Linked DNA regions of Thiosocius teredinicola. The protein of the gene in region 1 interacts with the protein of each later gene in a pairwise test. Links are inferred from orthologs where the notes say so. Each region holds a gene or a part of one and is shown in the gene's direction. Other genes may lie near its edges.

What was found.
Region 2: the proteins of B1781_RS18055 (region 1) and glnL interact in binary tests that used the Escherichia coli proteins (3 or more experiments, as listed by UniProt). The link is inferred for Thiosocius teredinicola from one-to-one orthologs.
Region 3: the proteins of B1781_RS18055 (region 1) and glnD interact in binary tests that used the Escherichia coli proteins (3 or more experiments, as listed by UniProt). The link is inferred for Thiosocius teredinicola from one-to-one orthologs.

Annotation. Positions count from the first base shown.
Region 1 is NZ_CP019936.1:3,805,357-3,810,896, reverse strand. What follows is about bases 1,243-4,178. They hold B1781_RS18055 (P-II family nitrogen regulator), read left to right. Parts: upstream 1,243-2,509; coding sequence 2,510-2,848; downstream 2,849-4,178. Other genes in these bases: rluD (23S rRNA pseudouridine(1911/1915/1917) synthase RluD), read left to right, coding at 3,791-4,178; B1781_RS18050 (outer membrane protein assembly factor BamD), read right to left, coding at 2,924-3,739; B1781_RS18060 (NAD+ synthase), read left to right, coding at 1,243-2,448. Also shown: sucD (succinate--CoA ligase subunit alpha), read left to right, coding at 1-569; more of B1781_RS18060, read left to right, coding at 853-1,242; more of rluD, read left to right, coding at 4,179-4,822; peptidoglycan editing factor PgeF, read left to right, coding at 4,803-5,540. UniProt on the Escherichia coli protein: P-II indirectly controls the transcription of the glutamine synthetase gene (glnA). P-II prevents NR-II-catalyzed conversion of NR-I to NR-I-phosphate, the transcriptional activator of GlnA. When P-II is uridylylated to P-II-UMP, these events are reversed.
Region 2 is NZ_CP019936.1:17,760-23,198, forward strand. The notes cover bases 1-2,835. They hold glnL (nitrogen regulation protein NR(II)), read left to right. Parts: upstream 1-780; coding sequence 781-1,890; downstream 1,891-2,835. Other genes in these bases: B1781_RS00075 (DUF4124 domain-containing protein), read left to right, coding at 1-618; ntrC (nitrogen regulation protein NR(I)), read left to right, coding at 1,883-2,835. In the rest of the region: more of ntrC, read left to right, coding at 2,836-3,301; B1781_RS00090 (hypothetical protein), read left to right, coding at 3,414-3,812; B1781_RS00095 (oxygen-binding di-iron domain-containing protein), read left to right, coding at 3,934-4,692; B1781_RS00100 (formylglycine-generating enzyme family protein), read left to right, coding at 5,003-5,439.
Region 3 is NZ_CP019936.1:1,627,809-1,633,597, reverse strand. The notes cover bases 1,028-4,212. They hold glnD ([protein-PII] uridylyltransferase), read left to right. Parts: upstream 1,028-1,378; coding sequence 1,379-4,012; downstream 4,013-4,212. Other genes in these bases: B1781_RS07960 (TIGR02117 family protein), read right to left, coding at 4,034-4,212; map (type I methionyl aminopeptidase), read left to right, coding at 1,028-1,374. In the rest of the region: rpsB (30S ribosomal protein S2), read right to left, coding at 1-334; more of map, read left to right, coding at 595-1,027; more of B1781_RS07960, read right to left, coding at 4,213-4,735; B1781_RS07955 (GNAT family N-acetyltransferase), read right to left, coding at 4,846-5,313; B1781_RS07950 (hypothetical protein), read left to right, coding at 5,456-5,758.

The DNA of each region.
Region 1 (5,540 bases):
CGGTACTCGATATGCTGAAGGTGCGCGCAGCACTTGCCGGTAGCGATGTCCGCCTGGTCGGACCCAACTGTCCCGGCGTGATCACTCCGGGTGAGTGCAAGATCGGCATCATGCCGGGTTCGATTCACAACGCAGGCAAGGTCGGCATTGTGTCGCGATCGGGTACCTTGACTTATGAAGCGGTCTTCCAGACCTCGCGCCAAGGCCTGGGGCAGAGTACCTGCGTCGGTATCGGCGGTGACCCGATTCACGGCATGAACTTCATCGATTGCTTGACCCTGTTCAACGAAGATCCGCAGACCGAGGGCATTGTTATGGTCGGCGAGATCGGCGGCAGTGCGGAAGAGGATGCGGCAGAGTTCATCGCCAACAACGTCAAGAAACCGGTAGTCGCCTACATCGCCGGTGTCACTGCGCCACCGGGAAAACGCATGGGGCATGCAGGGGCCATCATCAGTGGCGGCAAAGGCACCGCCGACGGCAAGTTCGCTGCGCTCGAACAGGCCGGTGTCGCCACCGTGCGTTCGCCGGCCCAGATCGGCGCACGTATGGCCGAGCTTTTGTCTTAATTGCTTAGCGCCGCCCGGCCTGGTCGGGCGGCGCTGTTTCGTCTACGTAGCTGATCTCTTTAGCCGGCCACATTCCGCTCGGCCGCGTCCGCCCTCTAGCAAAATCCTCGAGCGAACGAGCCCGCGCCAAGTGTGCTTGCCAGCAATCACTGTCCTGTCTGCTCCTCGGATGTCGCCTATGCCGCGGTTGGTGTACTCTTGAGTCCTTGTTGTTCGCCGTTTTCCGCTCGGTTCATCGCTTAGCGGGGCCGGCGTCGTCTTTATAAGGGGAGCCCGAACAAAGGTGTCAATCACAGTTGCGTTGGCGCAGGTCAATCTGCTGGTTGGCGATATCTCAGGGAATGCGCGGCGGGTCGTCGAGACGGCTGAACGTTTGCGTGGTGCGGCGGATATCGTGGTGTTTCCCGAACTCACGCTGACAAGCTATCCGCCCGAAGACCTGTTGTTGCGTCGTGCCTGCGACCAGCGCGTCGCGCAGGCGTTGCGCGAAATTGCCGGAGCCGCGGTCGGCATCACCCTCATCGTCGGTTACCCCGCCATGCGCGACGGCGTTCGCTTCAATGCCGCAGGTGTGTTCCGCGATGGCGTGCTCGAAGCGGAATACCTCAAGATGCAGTTGCCCAACTACAGCGTCTTCGATGAGCGTCGCTACTTTGAGCCCGGTGTGCAAGCCGTCGTGTTCGAGCAGGCCGGAGTGACCTTCGGTCTGACGATCTGCGAAGACATCTGGTTCGATCTGCCGGTACAGCGAGCGGCTGCTGCTGGGGCCGAGGTGTTGTTGAATCTCAATGCATCGCCCTTTCACCAGGGGAAAGCAGCCGAGCGCGAGCAACTGGTGTCCCAGCGCGCCGCCCGCTTTGGCGTGTCGGTCGTCTATGTAAACCTGGTCGGTGGCCAGGACGAACTGGTGTTCGACGGCGGTTCATTCGTCGTTGACGCGCAAGGCTCCATCCGTCATCGGGCGTGCTTCTTCAGAGAATGCGAAACGCTCGTGCAACTTGACGATGCAGTTCCCCAACAATCTGAGGTAAAACCATTTCTCGACAGCGAGGAAGAGGTCTACCAGGCATTGGTCGCCGGAACGCGCGACTATGTGCATAAGAACGACTTCTCTTCTGTGGTGCTTGGTTTGTCGGGCGGTATCGATTCGGCGCTTACTCTGGCGATTGCAGTGGATGCGCTGGGCAGCGAGAACATCGAAGTCGTGCTGATGCCATCTCGCTATACCGCGGATATGAGCAACCAGGACGCAGTGCGCCAGGCTGAGTCGCTGGGCGTCCCACACCAGACGATCCCGATCGAGCCGGCATTCAGTGCGTTTCTGCAGATGTTGTCAGATACGTTCGCCGGCACCGAGCCTGATATCACCGAAGAGAATATCCAGGCGCGTTGTCGCGGCATCATTTTGATGGCCATCAGCAATAAGCGGGGGCGGATGTTGTTGACGACGGGTAACAAGAGTGAAATGTCGGTAGGCTATGCGACCTTGTACGGCGACATGGCGGGCGGTTTCGCGCCGTTGAAGGATGTGCCGAAAACGCTGGTTTACCGATTGGCGAGATGGCGCAATCGAGAGCAGGAGGTGATACCGCAGCGCGTGATCGATCGTCCGCCGTCTGCCGAACTGCGCCCGGACCAAAAAGATACCGACAGCCTGCCCGATTACGATATCCTCGATGCTATCCTGCTGCTCTACGTGGAGCAGGACAATGCCCCGGAGGAGATCGTTGCTGCCGGCTATGATCGCGCTACCGTGGAAAGGGTAGTGCGGTTGGTTGATCAAAACGAATATAAGCGGCGGCAGGCACCGCCCGGTATCAAGATCACGCGTCGTGCCTACGGCCGGGATCGTCGCTATCCGATTGTTAACGGATTCTGATTTACACTACACAAGCCGGCCCAACGTGCTGCAATGACCAAATGAACTGGGAGATTCAGTCATGAAAAAAGTCGAAGCCATCATCAAGCCGTTCAAGCTCGATGACGTGCGTGAAAGTCTTTCCAATATCGGTGTTACCGGTATGACCGCGATCGAAGTGAAGGGCTTTGGTCGACAGAAGGGGCATACGGAGTTGTACCGTGGCGCCGAGTATGTGGTCGATTTTCTACCGAAGCTGAAAATCGATGTGGTGGTCAGTGACGACCAGGTTGATGCCTGTATCGAAGCGATTACGTCGGCAGCCCGTACCGGCAAGATCGGTGATGGCAAGATTTTCGTGACGTCGGTTGAAAAGGTTGTGCGCATTCGCACCGGGGAGCAGGACGACGAAGCAATTTAGGCCGGCCCCGCGCCGGCCGGTAACGAAAAAAGCCCCATTACGGGGCTTTTTCGTGTAGCTGCGAGAACCCTCAGCTCAGTTTTCGTCCAGTTCGAAGAACTCCCATAGCTTGCGACCGAACGGCTTTTCGACAAGATCCCGCGGATCGTCGATCAGGCTGCCGTTGCTCTCGTTCATTGCCAATACGCGCTTGGTATCGTCGGCCAGCTGGTCCATACCGAGTTTGGTGTAGGCCTCGATCATGATCTCCAGCGCATCACGTAGCGCCGGCGTTCGCTGGTAGTTCTGTACGACGTATTCCGCGCGATTGGCGGCGGCAAGGTAGGCCCCGCGACGCAGGTAGTAGTCGGCAACCCGGACTTCGTAGCGTGCCAGGTTGTTGCGCAGGTACAGCATGCGACGCACCGAATCCTCGGCATACTCGCTGTTCGGGTAGCGTTGCACGACCTCTGAAAAATCATTGAAGGAGTCGAGCGCCGCGCCGGGATCACGCTGCGAGGTGTCCGTCGGCAGGAAGCGGTCGAGGAAGCCCAGCGTTCGGTTGAAGTTGATCAGCCCCTTCAGATAGTAGGCATAGGCCGCTGCCGGATGCTGGGGGTGAAGCTTGATAAAACGGTCGGCAGCAGCCAGCGCCGACTCGGGCTCGGCAAACCGATAGTAGCAATACGCCACGTTCAGCTGCGCCTGGTGGGCGTATTTTCCGAACGGATAGCGGGATTCGAGAATCTCGTAGTACTTGATTGCGCGCTCGTAATTGCCGGCGCGCATCTCGTCGGTAGCTTCGGTATAGAGTTTTTGCTGACTCCAGCCTAGCGTTTCGTCTTTTTCGTCGCCGGCACAGCCTGTGAGGAAAAGCGCAATCAGTATAATGGGCCAGATGGCACGCCGCATGGGTCATCGTCCGCGATCAGATAATTGGCCACGCATTATACCGGAACCGCATTGACGGATCAGAATCACGACGAAAATCTGCTGGAGAATACCGTTGGGCCGGACCTTGCCGGTGCTCGGCTGGACCAGGCGCTGGCGACCCTGTTTCCTGATTTCTCGCGCAGCCGCCTGCAGGCCTGGACTCGCGACGGACGCGTTCTGGTCAACGGAGAGGTGCGCCGGCCACGCGACAAGGTCGCCTCGGGAGATCGCCTGCAGGTACGTACCCTGGTGGAGGACCAGGTGGCATGCGTTCCGCAGCCAATACCGCTGAATATCGTGTTCGAAGACGAGCACATCCTGGTGGTCAACAAGCCTGCAGATCTGGTGGTCCATCCGGCCGCCGGCAACCCCGACGGTACGCTGCAGAATGGCTTGCTGTATCACAATCCGTCGCTCATTGAGTTGCCACGCGCGGGCATCGTGCACCGTCTCGACAAAGACACCACCGGGTTAATGGTCATCGCCAAATCACAGGCAGCCCATAAAAGGCTGGTCGATGCCATCGCGGCCCGGCAGGTGACGCGTGAATACCGCGCGCTGGTCGTCGGCAGCATGCCTGCCGGCGGCACGATCGACCTGCCGATCGGCCGTCATCCGACACAGCGGACCCGCATGGCGGTCAATCCGCTGGGAAAACCCTCGGTAACGCATTTTCGGGTGCTCGAGCATTTCCGCGGCCATACCCTGCTCAAGGTCCTGCTGGAAACCGGCAGAACCCACCAGATTCGCGTGCACATGGCGCACTTGCGGCACCCGGTTTTCGGTGATCCGGTCTACGGCCGGCGATTGCAGCTGCCGGCCGGGGCGTCAGAAGAGCTTAAGGGTGCGCTGCGCGGTTTCAAGCGGCAGGCTTTGCATGCGAAACGTCTGCAGCTGGATCACCCGGTGACCGGCCGGCCGATGCGATTCGAATGCGCCATTCCCGATGACATGCGTGCGGTGATCGATGCCCTGGCTGCCGATGCGAACATCCACTGGCACGATCCCGACTACGAGGACTACTTCGAATTCGAAGACGAATATGAAGGATTCGAAGATTGATTTGATTCGGCCGGATTGGCCGGCGCCGGCCAACGTCGGGGCGGTATCGACCACGCGGGCGGGCGGCGTCAGCTCAGGTGCCTGGTCGACGCTGAATCTCGGCACCCACGTGGGTGACGTCCCGACCGATGTTGAAGAGAATCGCCACCGGCTGACCCGTGCTGCCAACCTGCCGAGTGAACCGCAGTGGCTGCAGCAGGTCCACGGTACCCGCGTGCGCCTGAATCGATCAGGCGATGTCTGTGCCGATGCGGGCATCACCGATGTGCCGGGAGTCGTATCCGTGGTCATGACGGCAGATTGTCTGCCTGTGTTGTTCTGCGATGTGCGCGGTACGCAGGTGGCCGCGGCACATGCGGGTTGGCGCGGACTTCAGGCCGGAATACTCGAGCAGACTGTGCGTGCGTTCAACCAGCCTGCCGACCAGTTGATGGCCTGGATGGGGCCGGCAATCGGCCCCGCTGCGTTCGAAGTGGGCGATGAGGTGCATGCGGCGTTCACCGACATCGAACACGACGATGGCCGACATTTCAGCCCGCATGGTCAGGGGCATTGGCTTGCCGATTTGTATGGGCTGGCAAGGGCCAGACTGCATCGGGCCGGCGTGGGGCGCGTCTTTGGCGGTTCTTATTGCACCTATTCGGAAGCCGAACGGTTTTTTTCCTATCGTCGCGATGGGGTTACGGGCAGAATGGCAAGCCTGATCTGGCTGCGCAGC
Region 2 (5,439 bases), 3.8 Mb from region 1 along the record:
CTCCCCGATTATTCGCGCTACTCGCCGCGCCCAATCGAACGACCAGCCAACCTGTCGTCGGGCAGCAATGCGCCTGCCGCACCGGAAAACTTCACCGGTTACACAGCGATGGTGATCAGCCAGCCGGAAACCAACGGCACCGTGCGCAACAACGAAGGTAAGGTGCCGGTCGCCATTTCTCTGCAACCGGGCCTGCAACCGAACCACACGGTAAAGATCTATCTGGACGGCACCGCGGTTTCCGGTGCTTTCGATGGTCTGGCAATCGAGCTCAGCGGCGTCGATCGCGGCACGCATACCGTGCGCGCTTCGGTCGTAAATGCCGCCGGTACCGTATTGATCAGTTCCGATTCCGTTGTCTTCACGATGCGTAAAGCTGCGCTGGATGCCGCCGAAGATGGCGATTCCGGCGACAATGGAGATGGTGACGGCGGTGATGGTTCCAACGGCGATGATGACAAAAAGCCGTTCGACCCCGACTATGGTTCCAGTTTCACTCCGTCTGGCGACACGTCCTACGAACCTGGCAGTGGCGCCAACTACAAGCCGGGCACTAGCGGCATCTCGACCACGCCCGGCAAAACCAACCCTGCGTTCAAGCCAAGTTATTCAAAATAAACTCCATGCACTAAAATAGTGCGTGGAGCCTGCAGGTATGCGCCGTGATCGGGCGCATGCCTCGTCAGCCTTCCCCAAGCCGTTGATTTCGCCTTGCAAAATGGGCATTTACGCAACGCCTGTCGTGGCGCGTCATGGCCCAAACTTTGCTTCAGAGGATGCATGCAGGTCTCGATCGAACCCTTGTCCTTGTTAAGCACCAGTATTCTCGACAATTTGGCTTCCGCCGTTGTGGTGTTCAACGAGGATCTTCGCGTCAGCTATCTGAACCAGATGGCCGAGATGCTGCTTGCCATTAGCGCAAAACATGTCCTCGGCGAACTACCGACCAGCTGGATGGCCTGTCATGGCGAACCCCTGGTCGATCTGATCGAGGCCGCCACGATCGGCGCGCCGATCACCAAGCGTGGTGTGGTGTTGTCCACCGACCGCGCCGAAGTCACCGTCGATTGCACCGTCACGCCGGTGGTCGACGAAGACGGCAAGCAGATGACCATCGTCGAGCTGCAGCAGATCGATCGGCACCTGCGAATCAGCCGCGAAGAACGGTTGATCAACCAGCAGGCACTGACGCGCGACGTGGTCCGCGGCCTGGCCCATGAAATCAAGAATCCGCTCGGCGGCTTGCGCGGTGCCGCTCAGTTGCTCGAAAGCGAACTCGAAAGCGAAGAGCTCAAGGAATACACGCACATCATCATCCAGGAGGCCGACCGCCTGCAGGAGCTGGTGAATCGCATGCTCGGCCCCAACCGCCGGCCGAGCTACGCACCGGTCAACGTGCACAATGTGCTCGAGCGGGTGCGCTCGCTGGTGCTCGCTGAAACCGGCGACCGCATCTCGATCGTTCGTGACTACGACCCCAGCATCCCCGAGCTTGTCGGCGATAGCGATCAACTCATCCAGGCGGTGTTGAACATTGTTCGGAACGCGACACGCGTGCTCGACGATGACGGCACAGTGACATTGCGTACGCGCATTCAACGCCAGATCACGATCGGTTCGGGTCGTTATCGTTTGGGCGCCCAGATCGACATCGTCGACGATGGACCGGGCATTCCGCCGGAAATCGCCGAGACCCTGTTCTTCCCCATGGTGACGTCCGGCACGGGCGGCATGGGCCTTGGACTGTCAATTGCACAGTCTTTGATCAATCAACACAAAGGGTTGATCGAGTGCACCAGCCGTAAGGGCGAAACCACTTTCACAATTTTGTTACCGATCGGTGAAGACATCGGCACCGATAGGGGTAAGGAGAACGCTGCCCGTGACTGAGAGAAACCAGGTCTGGGTCATCGACGATGACCGCTCGATTCGCTGGGTTTTGGAAAAGGCCCTGACCAAAGCCGGTATGCACGTCACCAGTTTTTCGAGCGCCAACGGCGTCATGGAGGCGCTTGAGCGCGGCCAGCCCGAAACGATTATTTCCGATGTGCGCATGCCGGGCATGGATGGCTTCTCTTTGCTGGAGAAGATCAAGCAGGCCTATCCCGAACTGCCGGTCATCATCATGACCGCGCATTCCGACCTCGATAGCGCCGTCTCTGCGTACCACAGTGGTGCATTCGAGTACCTGCCCAAGCCCTTCGATATCGAAGAAGCAGTCGACCAGGTTCAGCGCGCGTGCAAGCTGCGGCGTGAAGCGCGCGCCAGCGCAGAACACGAAACCACCGCGGCGACCGAAATCATCGGTGCTGCGCCGGCGATGCAGGAAGTGTTTCGCGCCATCGGACGACTGGCGCGCTCCAACATCACCGTGCTGATCAACGGCGAGTCGGGTACCGGTAAAGAGCTTGTTGCGCACGCTTTGCACAAACACAGTCCGCGCGCCAAGGGTCCGTTCATCGCCCTGAATATGGCCGCAATCCCGCACGACTTGCTGGAATCGGAGTTGTTCGGCCACGAAAAAGGCGCTTTCACCGGTGCCCAGGCGCGACGCGTCGGGCGGTTCGAGCAGGCGCACCAAGGCACCTTGTTTCTCGACGAGATCGGCGACATGCCGTCCGAGCTACAGACACGCCTGCTACGCGTGCTGGCCGACGGCGAGTTCTACCGCGTCGGCGGTCACGAAGCGATCAAGGCCGACGTGCGGATCATCGCTGCCACCCACCAGGACCTCGAGCAATTGGTCATGGAAGGACGGTTCCGCGAGGACCTGTTCCACCGGCTGAATGTCATTCGCGTGCACCTGCCGTCATTGCGCGAACGGCGTGAAGACATTCCTTTATTGATGGATCACTTCCTCAAGCGCGCGGCACAGGAGCTGGGCGTCGAAAGCAAGACTCTGCTGCCGGAGACCATTAAGGAACTCCAAGCGCTAGAATGGCGCGGTAACGTGCGTCAACTAGAGAACACGGCACGCTGGCTGACGGTTATGGCGTCGGGTCGCGAGATCCATGTCGAAGATTTGCCGCCAGAGCTGCATCGCGAACACGATTCGGAAACGAGCGAAGGGGATTGGCGCACGACGTTGCGCATTTGGATTCGCAACAGCCTCAATGCCGGCAAGGTCGGCCTGCTCGACCAGGCGATGCCCGAGTTCGAAACCATCATGATCGAAACGGCACTGGAGTTCACCGGCGGGCGCAAGCAAGACGCCGCCCGTCTGCTCGGCTGGGGTCGCAATACGCTGACACGCAAGATAAAAGAACTCGGTCTCGAAGAAGAGCACCGCGAAGCCGGATGAGTGAGCGATCATTCCCCTGCGAAAACACGGTTTTGACGGATTAGCTTGCCCGTCCAGTCCAGTATCGCTTTGCCTCTATAATGCCGCACCGTGTGTTGCGGAGTTTTTATAGATGGATAGCACCAATATTGAATTGCCCGGTTCCCTGATCAGCGCCGTCGAAGTCGATGGCGAAACCATCTCTGTCCGATTTGAACCGGCATACCTCATCAAGATGATGACGGGTTCGGCCGAGCGCACCCGTTGGAGACAGAGCGGTGCACTGGTATTCGACGGTGCCGAGCTCGCAGACGACGAGCCGCTGCCCGAACTGCCCGCAGAATGCCTCGGCGGCGATGTCGGCGAAAACGTCTACACCTACCGCGACATGGTGCCGGTACCGCTCGAAAGCCGCGGCCACGTGCATTGCGCCATCAAGACCGCCAATGGCAACGTCCGGATCAGCGGAACCGCATTGCGATTGGTCATGGACGACGTCCCGAAGTACATCGAACACTTGCGGCCCGAATAAGTTTCACCGCGAACTGCGCCATAAATCGCGCCGTGTAAATTTGGGATCAAGTTTTGCGGTCGACTTGCCGACATCCCCTCATACACTTCTATCCAGTGCGGTTATTGAGGAAGGCCGAAACATGGCGATTGAACTCTTTAACGACGGCAACCATGTCTGCGTCGCTATCCGCGACCTCGCCAGTGGTGAAGCCGTTCAAGCCAATCAGTTTCTGATTTATGACAGCAACCACGCCGCACTCATCGACCCCGGCGGCGAATTTACTTATACAGCGCTGTTTCTGGAAATAAGTAAATACATGACGGTGAAGGATCTCGATTACGTCATCGCCTCTCACCAGGACCCGGATATCGTTGCCAGCCTCAACAAGTGGCTGGTCGGCACCAACGCCAAGATCGTCGTGCCCGAGCTTTGGGAGCGTTTCATTCCGCACTTCACCCGACCCGGCAAAACCAAGGGCCGGATCATCGGCATGCCCGACAAAGGCATGAACCTCGAACTTGGGGGTATCAACATCAAGGCGATCCCCGCCCATTTCCTGCACGCCGAAGGCAACTTCCAGTTCTACGATCCCAAGAGCAAGATCCTGTTCTCGGGCGACCTGGGCGCCAACCTCTGCCCACCGGAGCAACTCGACAAGCCGGCCGAGAGCCTTAACGAAGTCATGCCGTATATGGAAGGCTTTCACCGCCGCTACATGAACAGCAACCGCGTCTGCCGCTTCTGGGCCAACATGGCAGCTGGTATGGATATCAACATGCTCGTTCCACAACACGGCCGCGCATTCACCGGCAAAGCAATCAAAGAGTTCATCGTGTGGATCAGCGAGCTGAATTGCGGGATCGACCTGATCCAGCAGTCGGATTATCAGGTGCCTTGATTGTCGTACGCTAGGGTCATTCATGGTGACCCTTAGGCCGTTCGAAATCGCATTGACGATGAACTGCGATGCTTGTGGCCAGACTCGGTGCTAAGGCAATCGTATCGATTCGTCAGCTACTGCCCAGCTGCTCAAAGATGAACTCAGCGACATTCCCAACGCTTCATGATCACCTTAGGCCGTCGATGGTACCGGTTCCGAACTGGAGCACCCTCACTTCACTGACCGTAGGACACGCCGCGTAAATGGACTAAAGATTCGACTGAATTAACTAGGCACAATCGCCCCACAAGGATTAGGGGACCAATGCATGAAGCTTCTTACCTACCCAATTATTGCGTTCGCCGCAACGTTTGCACCTGCTTGTCCAGGTGTGCTGGCAAGTGCGCCAAAGTTAGAACTGACACCAACTCCAAGAGCCGCACAGCTCTATCCCGATTTCCCTACCGACGGTATTTTCCCGAGGATTGAGGACGCGCAATCAGCGCCTGATCCAAGCGCACTACGTCAGCCAGAAAGCCTCGTGAAGAATTTGAAAGCAATTCAAACAGGCACACTGGAAGAGCGGCTGCAAGCGTTGAAGAAGAAGTCCATCGACGACCAGGTTTTTATTGAGGGCGGCAAGTTTTTGATGGGCGATTTCGGTTATTTGCAAAGCAATGAAAAGCTTCCTTGGAGCAGCGCAAAATCGAATAAACCGCTACGGAAAATTAGGCTGTCAAGCTATGCAATGAGCAAGTACAAGGT
Region 3 (5,789 bases), 2.2 Mb from region 1 along the record:
GCTCTTTGAGGCGCTTGATCGATTGTTTGATGGTCTTGAAGTTGGTCAGCATGCCGCCCAACCAGCGATGGTTGACGTAGGGCATGCTGCAACGCTCGGCCTCTTCGCGGACGACGTCGCGCGCAGAACGCTTGGTGCCGACGAACATGACCTTGCCGCCGTTCGAGGCGAGCTTGCCGATGAAGTTCATCGCATCGTTGTACAGCGGAAGCGTCTTTTCCAGATTCACGATGTGAATCTTGTTGCGGTGACCAAAGATGAACGGACGCATCTTCGGGTTCCAGTAACGGGTCTGGTGACCAAAGTGCACGCCAGCTTCGAGCATCTGGCGCATAGAAACGTTGCTCATGGATTACTCCAGGTATTGTTTGGGTTGAGCCTCCACGTACCCTGACGACCGACCCTGCTTTCGCGGGGCACCCAGGCGCCGAGTTGCGGTACGTGTGTGTCGTTTAATTAACCCCGTAAACGGGGTGCCAAGCGGCCATTGCCGCCAAGCGGCGCGTTTTATACCATACCTATCCTTCGGCCTCAATCGAGAAATGAGGCCAACATCCTGTTTTCTTAGTGCAAATTTCCTCTCAAGGGGCCTCGATGGCAGTCATTATCAAAACGCCCGACGAAATCGAAAAAATGCGTGTGGCGGGGCGGCTGGCCGCGGAAGTCCTCCAGATGATCGAAGAACACGTCCAACCGGGCGTAAGTACTGATGAACTCGACAAAATTTGTCACGACTATATCGTCGGCGAGCAACAGGCCATCCCTGCCCCGCTGAACTACCGCGGTTTCCCGAAATCGATCTGCACCTCGGTCAACCACCAGGTGTGCCACGGCATCCCTGGGAACAAGGTTCTGAAAGACGGCGATATCGTGAACATCGACATCACCGTGATCAAAGACGGCTTCCACGGCGATACCAGCAAGATGTTCCTGGTCGGCAAACCGTCGATCCTGGCGCAGCGGCTGGTCGACCTTACCCAGAAAGCGATGTGGAAAGGCATCGAACTGGTCAAACCCGGTACCCACCTGGGCGATATCGGGCACGCGATCCAACAGTTCGTCGAGGGCAACGGTTATTCGGTGGTACAGGAATACTGTGGTCACGGCATCGGCCGTGGTTTTCACGAAGACCCGCAGGTGCTGCACTATGGCTCCGCCGGTACCGGGCTCGAATTGCAGGCCGGCATGACCTTTACCATCGAGCCGATGGTCAATGCCGGCAAACGCAATGTGAAGTTGCTGCCCGACGGCTGGACCGTGGTAACCAAAGACCGCAAGCTGTCGGCGCAATGGGAGCACACGATCCTGGTCACCCCCACGGGTTACGACGTGTTGACGCTGCGCGAGGAAGAACGCCAGGCTGCCGCCGGCTGAATCCATGACCGACGAATTGCTCGCCACGATGGACCGGCGCCTGTCCGCCGGCGAAGACCCCCTGCCCGTGTTCAAGCAGACCCTGCGCAGCGGGCGCGAAGAGCTCGCCGACCGCTTCCGCGCCGGCACACGGGCCAGCATCCTGGTGCACACAGCGGCGCAGTTCACCGATGTCATCGTCGGCAAGGCCTGGTCGCAGTTCGTCCCCGACGATGTCGATGCCTGCCTCGCTGCGGTCGGCGGCTATGGGCGCGGCGAGCTCCACCCGGCTTCCGACATCGACCTGCTGGTGCTGACCGCGGCCGAGCCCACGGCACTCGCCGAGTACCTCGAGCCGCTGGTGATGTTTCTATGGGATATCGGCCTTGAAGTCGGTCACAGCGTGCGCAGCCTCGAACAATGCGTGCATGAAGCGGCCTCGGACATCACGGTAATCACCAATCTGCTGGAATGCCGCTTGATCGCCGGCAGCGCCAAGCTGTTCCATCGCCTGCTCGAGCTGACCGGCCCCGACCGCATCTGGTCGAGCCGTGATTTCTTCACCGCCAAGGCGGCCGAGCAACGTGAACGCTATGCCAAGTTCGACGACAGCGCGCATAACCTCGAACCGAATCTGAAGGAAGGGCCCGGCGGGCTACGCGACATCCAGACGATCGGCTGGGTCGCCAAGCGCCACTTCGGTGTCAGCACCATGGAGGCGCTGGTCGAACACGGCTTTCTGACCGATCACGAATTCCGCAAGCTCAAGCGCGGCGAAGAACACCTGTGGCGCGTGCGCTACGGCCTGCACCTGCTGACCGGCCGGCATGAAGACCGCCTGCTGTTTGAACACCAGCGCGCGCTGGCCAAGCAGTTCGGCTACACCGATGAAAACGCCAACCTCGCCGTCGAACAGTTCATGCAGGACTATTACCGGCGGATCGTGGAGATGCAGCGCCTCAACGAGATGCTGTTGCAGCTATTCGAAGAAGCCATTCTGCTGAACAACCAGCTGGGTGACCCGGTGCCGATCAACCGCCGCTTCCAGGCCCGCAACGGCTATCTCGAGGTGGTCAACAGCGGCACGTTCGCGCGCTACCCGCTCGCCATGCTCGAGCTGTTCCTGATCCTGCAGCAGAACCCCCAGTTGCAGGGCGTGCGCGCCAGTACGATTCGACTGATACGCGCCCACCGCCACCTGATCGACGACCGGTTCCGCAAAGACCTGCGTGCGCGTTCCTTGTTTATCGAGATCTTCCGCGAACACAACGGCCTGACCCACGCGACGCGACGCATGCACCGCTACGGCATCCTCGCTCGCTACCTGCCGGCGTTTCACGCGGTGACAGGCCTGATGCAGTTCGACCTGTTCCATGTCTACACGGTCGACGAACACATCCTGATGGTGATTCGCAACATGCGACGGTTCTCGCTCGACCGTCACGCCGACGAATGCCCGCGCTGCAACGATGTGTTCAAATTGCTGCCGAAACCCGAGCTGCTTTACCTCGCCGGCCTGTTTCACGACATCGCCAAGGGACGCGGCGGCGATCACTCGAAACTCGGCGCCGAAGATGCACGCGAATTCTGCTATCAGCACATGCTGTCAGAGTGGGACGCCGACCTGGTCGCCTGGCTCGTCGAGATGCACCTGGTGATGTCGCACACTGCACAGCAAGAGGACATCGACGACCCGGATGTCGTGCTGGAGTTTGCCGAAAAGGTCCGCACCCGCACCCGGCTCGACTACCTCTACCTGTTGACCGTCGCCGACATGCGCGGCACCAACCCGGGGCGGTGGAACTCGTGGAAGGCAGCCCTGTTGGATCATCTGCATACACGCACACGCGAGGCGCTCGAACGTGGCCTCGACCAGCCGCAGCAACAAGACGATGTGATCGCGCAGCGCCAGAACGATGCACGCAGCCGTCTGGTCGGCAAAGGCTTCGACAGCGATCAGCTCAACCTGCTGTGGATGTCGCTGAGCACCGATTACTTCCTGCAGAACAACGTCGACGCCATCGTCTGGCATACCGAACTGCTGTGGCCACCGGGTAAAACCTTCGGCGAGATGCACGTCGAGCTGCGCGAGGACCCCGTTCACCGCTGCACCGATATCTGCATCTATGGCCCGGACCGCGATGACCTGTTCGCCCAGAGTACCGCCCTGCTCGACCAAGCCGGCCTCAACGTGCTCAGCGCACGTATCCAGACCACCGAATCCGGCCTGTCGCTGAACACCTACCTGGTGCTCGAGGAAGACGGCGACCAGATCACCGGGCAAGAGCGCCTCGATGACATTCGCAACTTCGTGCAGCAGAGCCTCAACAGCGGCGAACCACCACTGAGCAGACCTCGCATACCGCGCCAATTGAAGACCTTCCAGATGCCCTCGCAGGTCAGCTTCGAACAGGACGATAGTCGGGTGGTCACCTGGATAAACCTCGTGACCAGCGACCGACCAGGATTGTTGTCATTGGTTGGCCAGGCCTTTGCCAAGAACAAACTCAGGCTGCACAACGCACGCGTCTCGACAGCAGGCGCCGAGGCTCAAGACACTTTCGCCGTTACCGATCGCGAAAACCAGCCGATCACCGATCCCGATCAGCTCGCGTGTATCGCCGAATCGATTCGCGCAATACTCGACCAGCCGCAGTAACCTCGACTGCCACGTCGCCCCTCAACGGCAAGCTGCAAATACCGCTGCTTGTCCGGCAGAGTCCTCGACCTCGGCCGTTCCTTCGGCTGCATCCGCAACAGCTCGCATGACTGCGCTGGCAGTCAACAGGTGGGGCGAAATCTCCACGCCGGCTTCGTACAGACCCGTTGCCGTCCACGTATTGCACGTGTTGAACATGAAGTAGTCACCGACAGCCGCATAAAACTGGCTGTCGCCGTACAGGCCATTCTGCGACGGCGCAAGATTGTCGGCGTTGCGGACGAAACTGCGCGCTACGAATTGCATCATCGACGCCAACGCCGCATCACTGACGCACAGCGAGACCACTTCGCTATGCGGAAAGTAACGGTCGGCCCGCTCGGGCACTGCGACCACATGCATGACCGCGTCGGTCGGCCAGAACATAGCCTGCAGGGCCAGACCGGCGGAGATTGTTTCGGCTTGGTAGAAACCTTTGTCGCCCCAACCGAACTCGAGGAACGGCACCGAGCCGAAACGTTTCTCGAGATCCGGCAGATAGGTGGTTGCCACATCGCTCGGCACGACGATTCCGGTATGCCAACCATGACTGACGACATGGATGCGGCGCGTGGCCTGTCCGGGTTCGTCGACAAAGCGGTCCTGCGAGCGCGGCACCGTTGAACATGCCGTCAGCAAGACCAGGCTACAGATCGACAGCCCGCTGACAATCCACTTGCCCATCTGCGTCCGGCCGAAGCCGCTGTTAACTAAATGCCGGCAAACCATCACGTCCCTCTAGCACCACCACGTCCCTTACCCCACACAGATTCCACACGGCAAAAGCCATTAACTCAACCGTTCAGATGCTTTTGCATGAACACACTCAATGGATCGTCCGGGTAGTCGGCAAACCGACCGCAACACACATACCCGTGCGACGAGTACAACGCAATCGCCTGCGGCTGGTGGACACCTGTCTCCAGCAGCATGCGATCGAAGCCGCGCTCGGCGGCCTCGGCTTCGAGAAAGCCAAGCAGCGCTGTACCGATGCCGCCGCGACGCACGCCGGCACGTACGAACATTCGCTTGATTTCGGCATACCCATCGCCGACGCGCAACGCCGCACAGCCGACGGCGGTGTTCAATGCGTCGCGGGCCACGGCGAACACCACATCGTCGGCGCTCAGTGCAGCACAGTCGAGCGCATGCAGACTCTCCGGCGGATAGAGCGTCCGTTGATAGGCATCGAGTTCATCGATCAATGCGGCAACGTCTGTTTGCCACGGGGGTTCGACACGAACTGTTACGTCGAGAGCCATCGTTGCTCCGGACCATTCACTCATTCGATAGTGAACGACTATTGGGGCGTTGAAAACTATCTATTACCAAACTGAGCGAACAATTGATTTACTGGCGCGGAAACGCTCAAACCCCAGTCACCGACACCCAGGAGAAAACATTGTGAAGGCACTGCTGATAGACCCTGAACACCAGACCATCACGCAGACAGAGGTCTCGGATATCGACGACGTCAAGGCGCTGATCGGATTCGACACGATCGAATCAGACGCGATTGGCGACCAGGGTGACCGCCTGTTCTTCGACGAAGAATGCTTCATTCGCGGCACCAGCGGACGATTTCAGATCGACAGCGTGATTCCGGTCGCCGGCAAGGGCGTCATCGTCGGCGTGCTGGACGACGGATCGCTTAGCGACGTGAAAACAAGCTTGGCGGATCTTACCGATCGACTGAAGTATCAATAACGAAATGACGGCACCGGTCGATCGGCTTCAT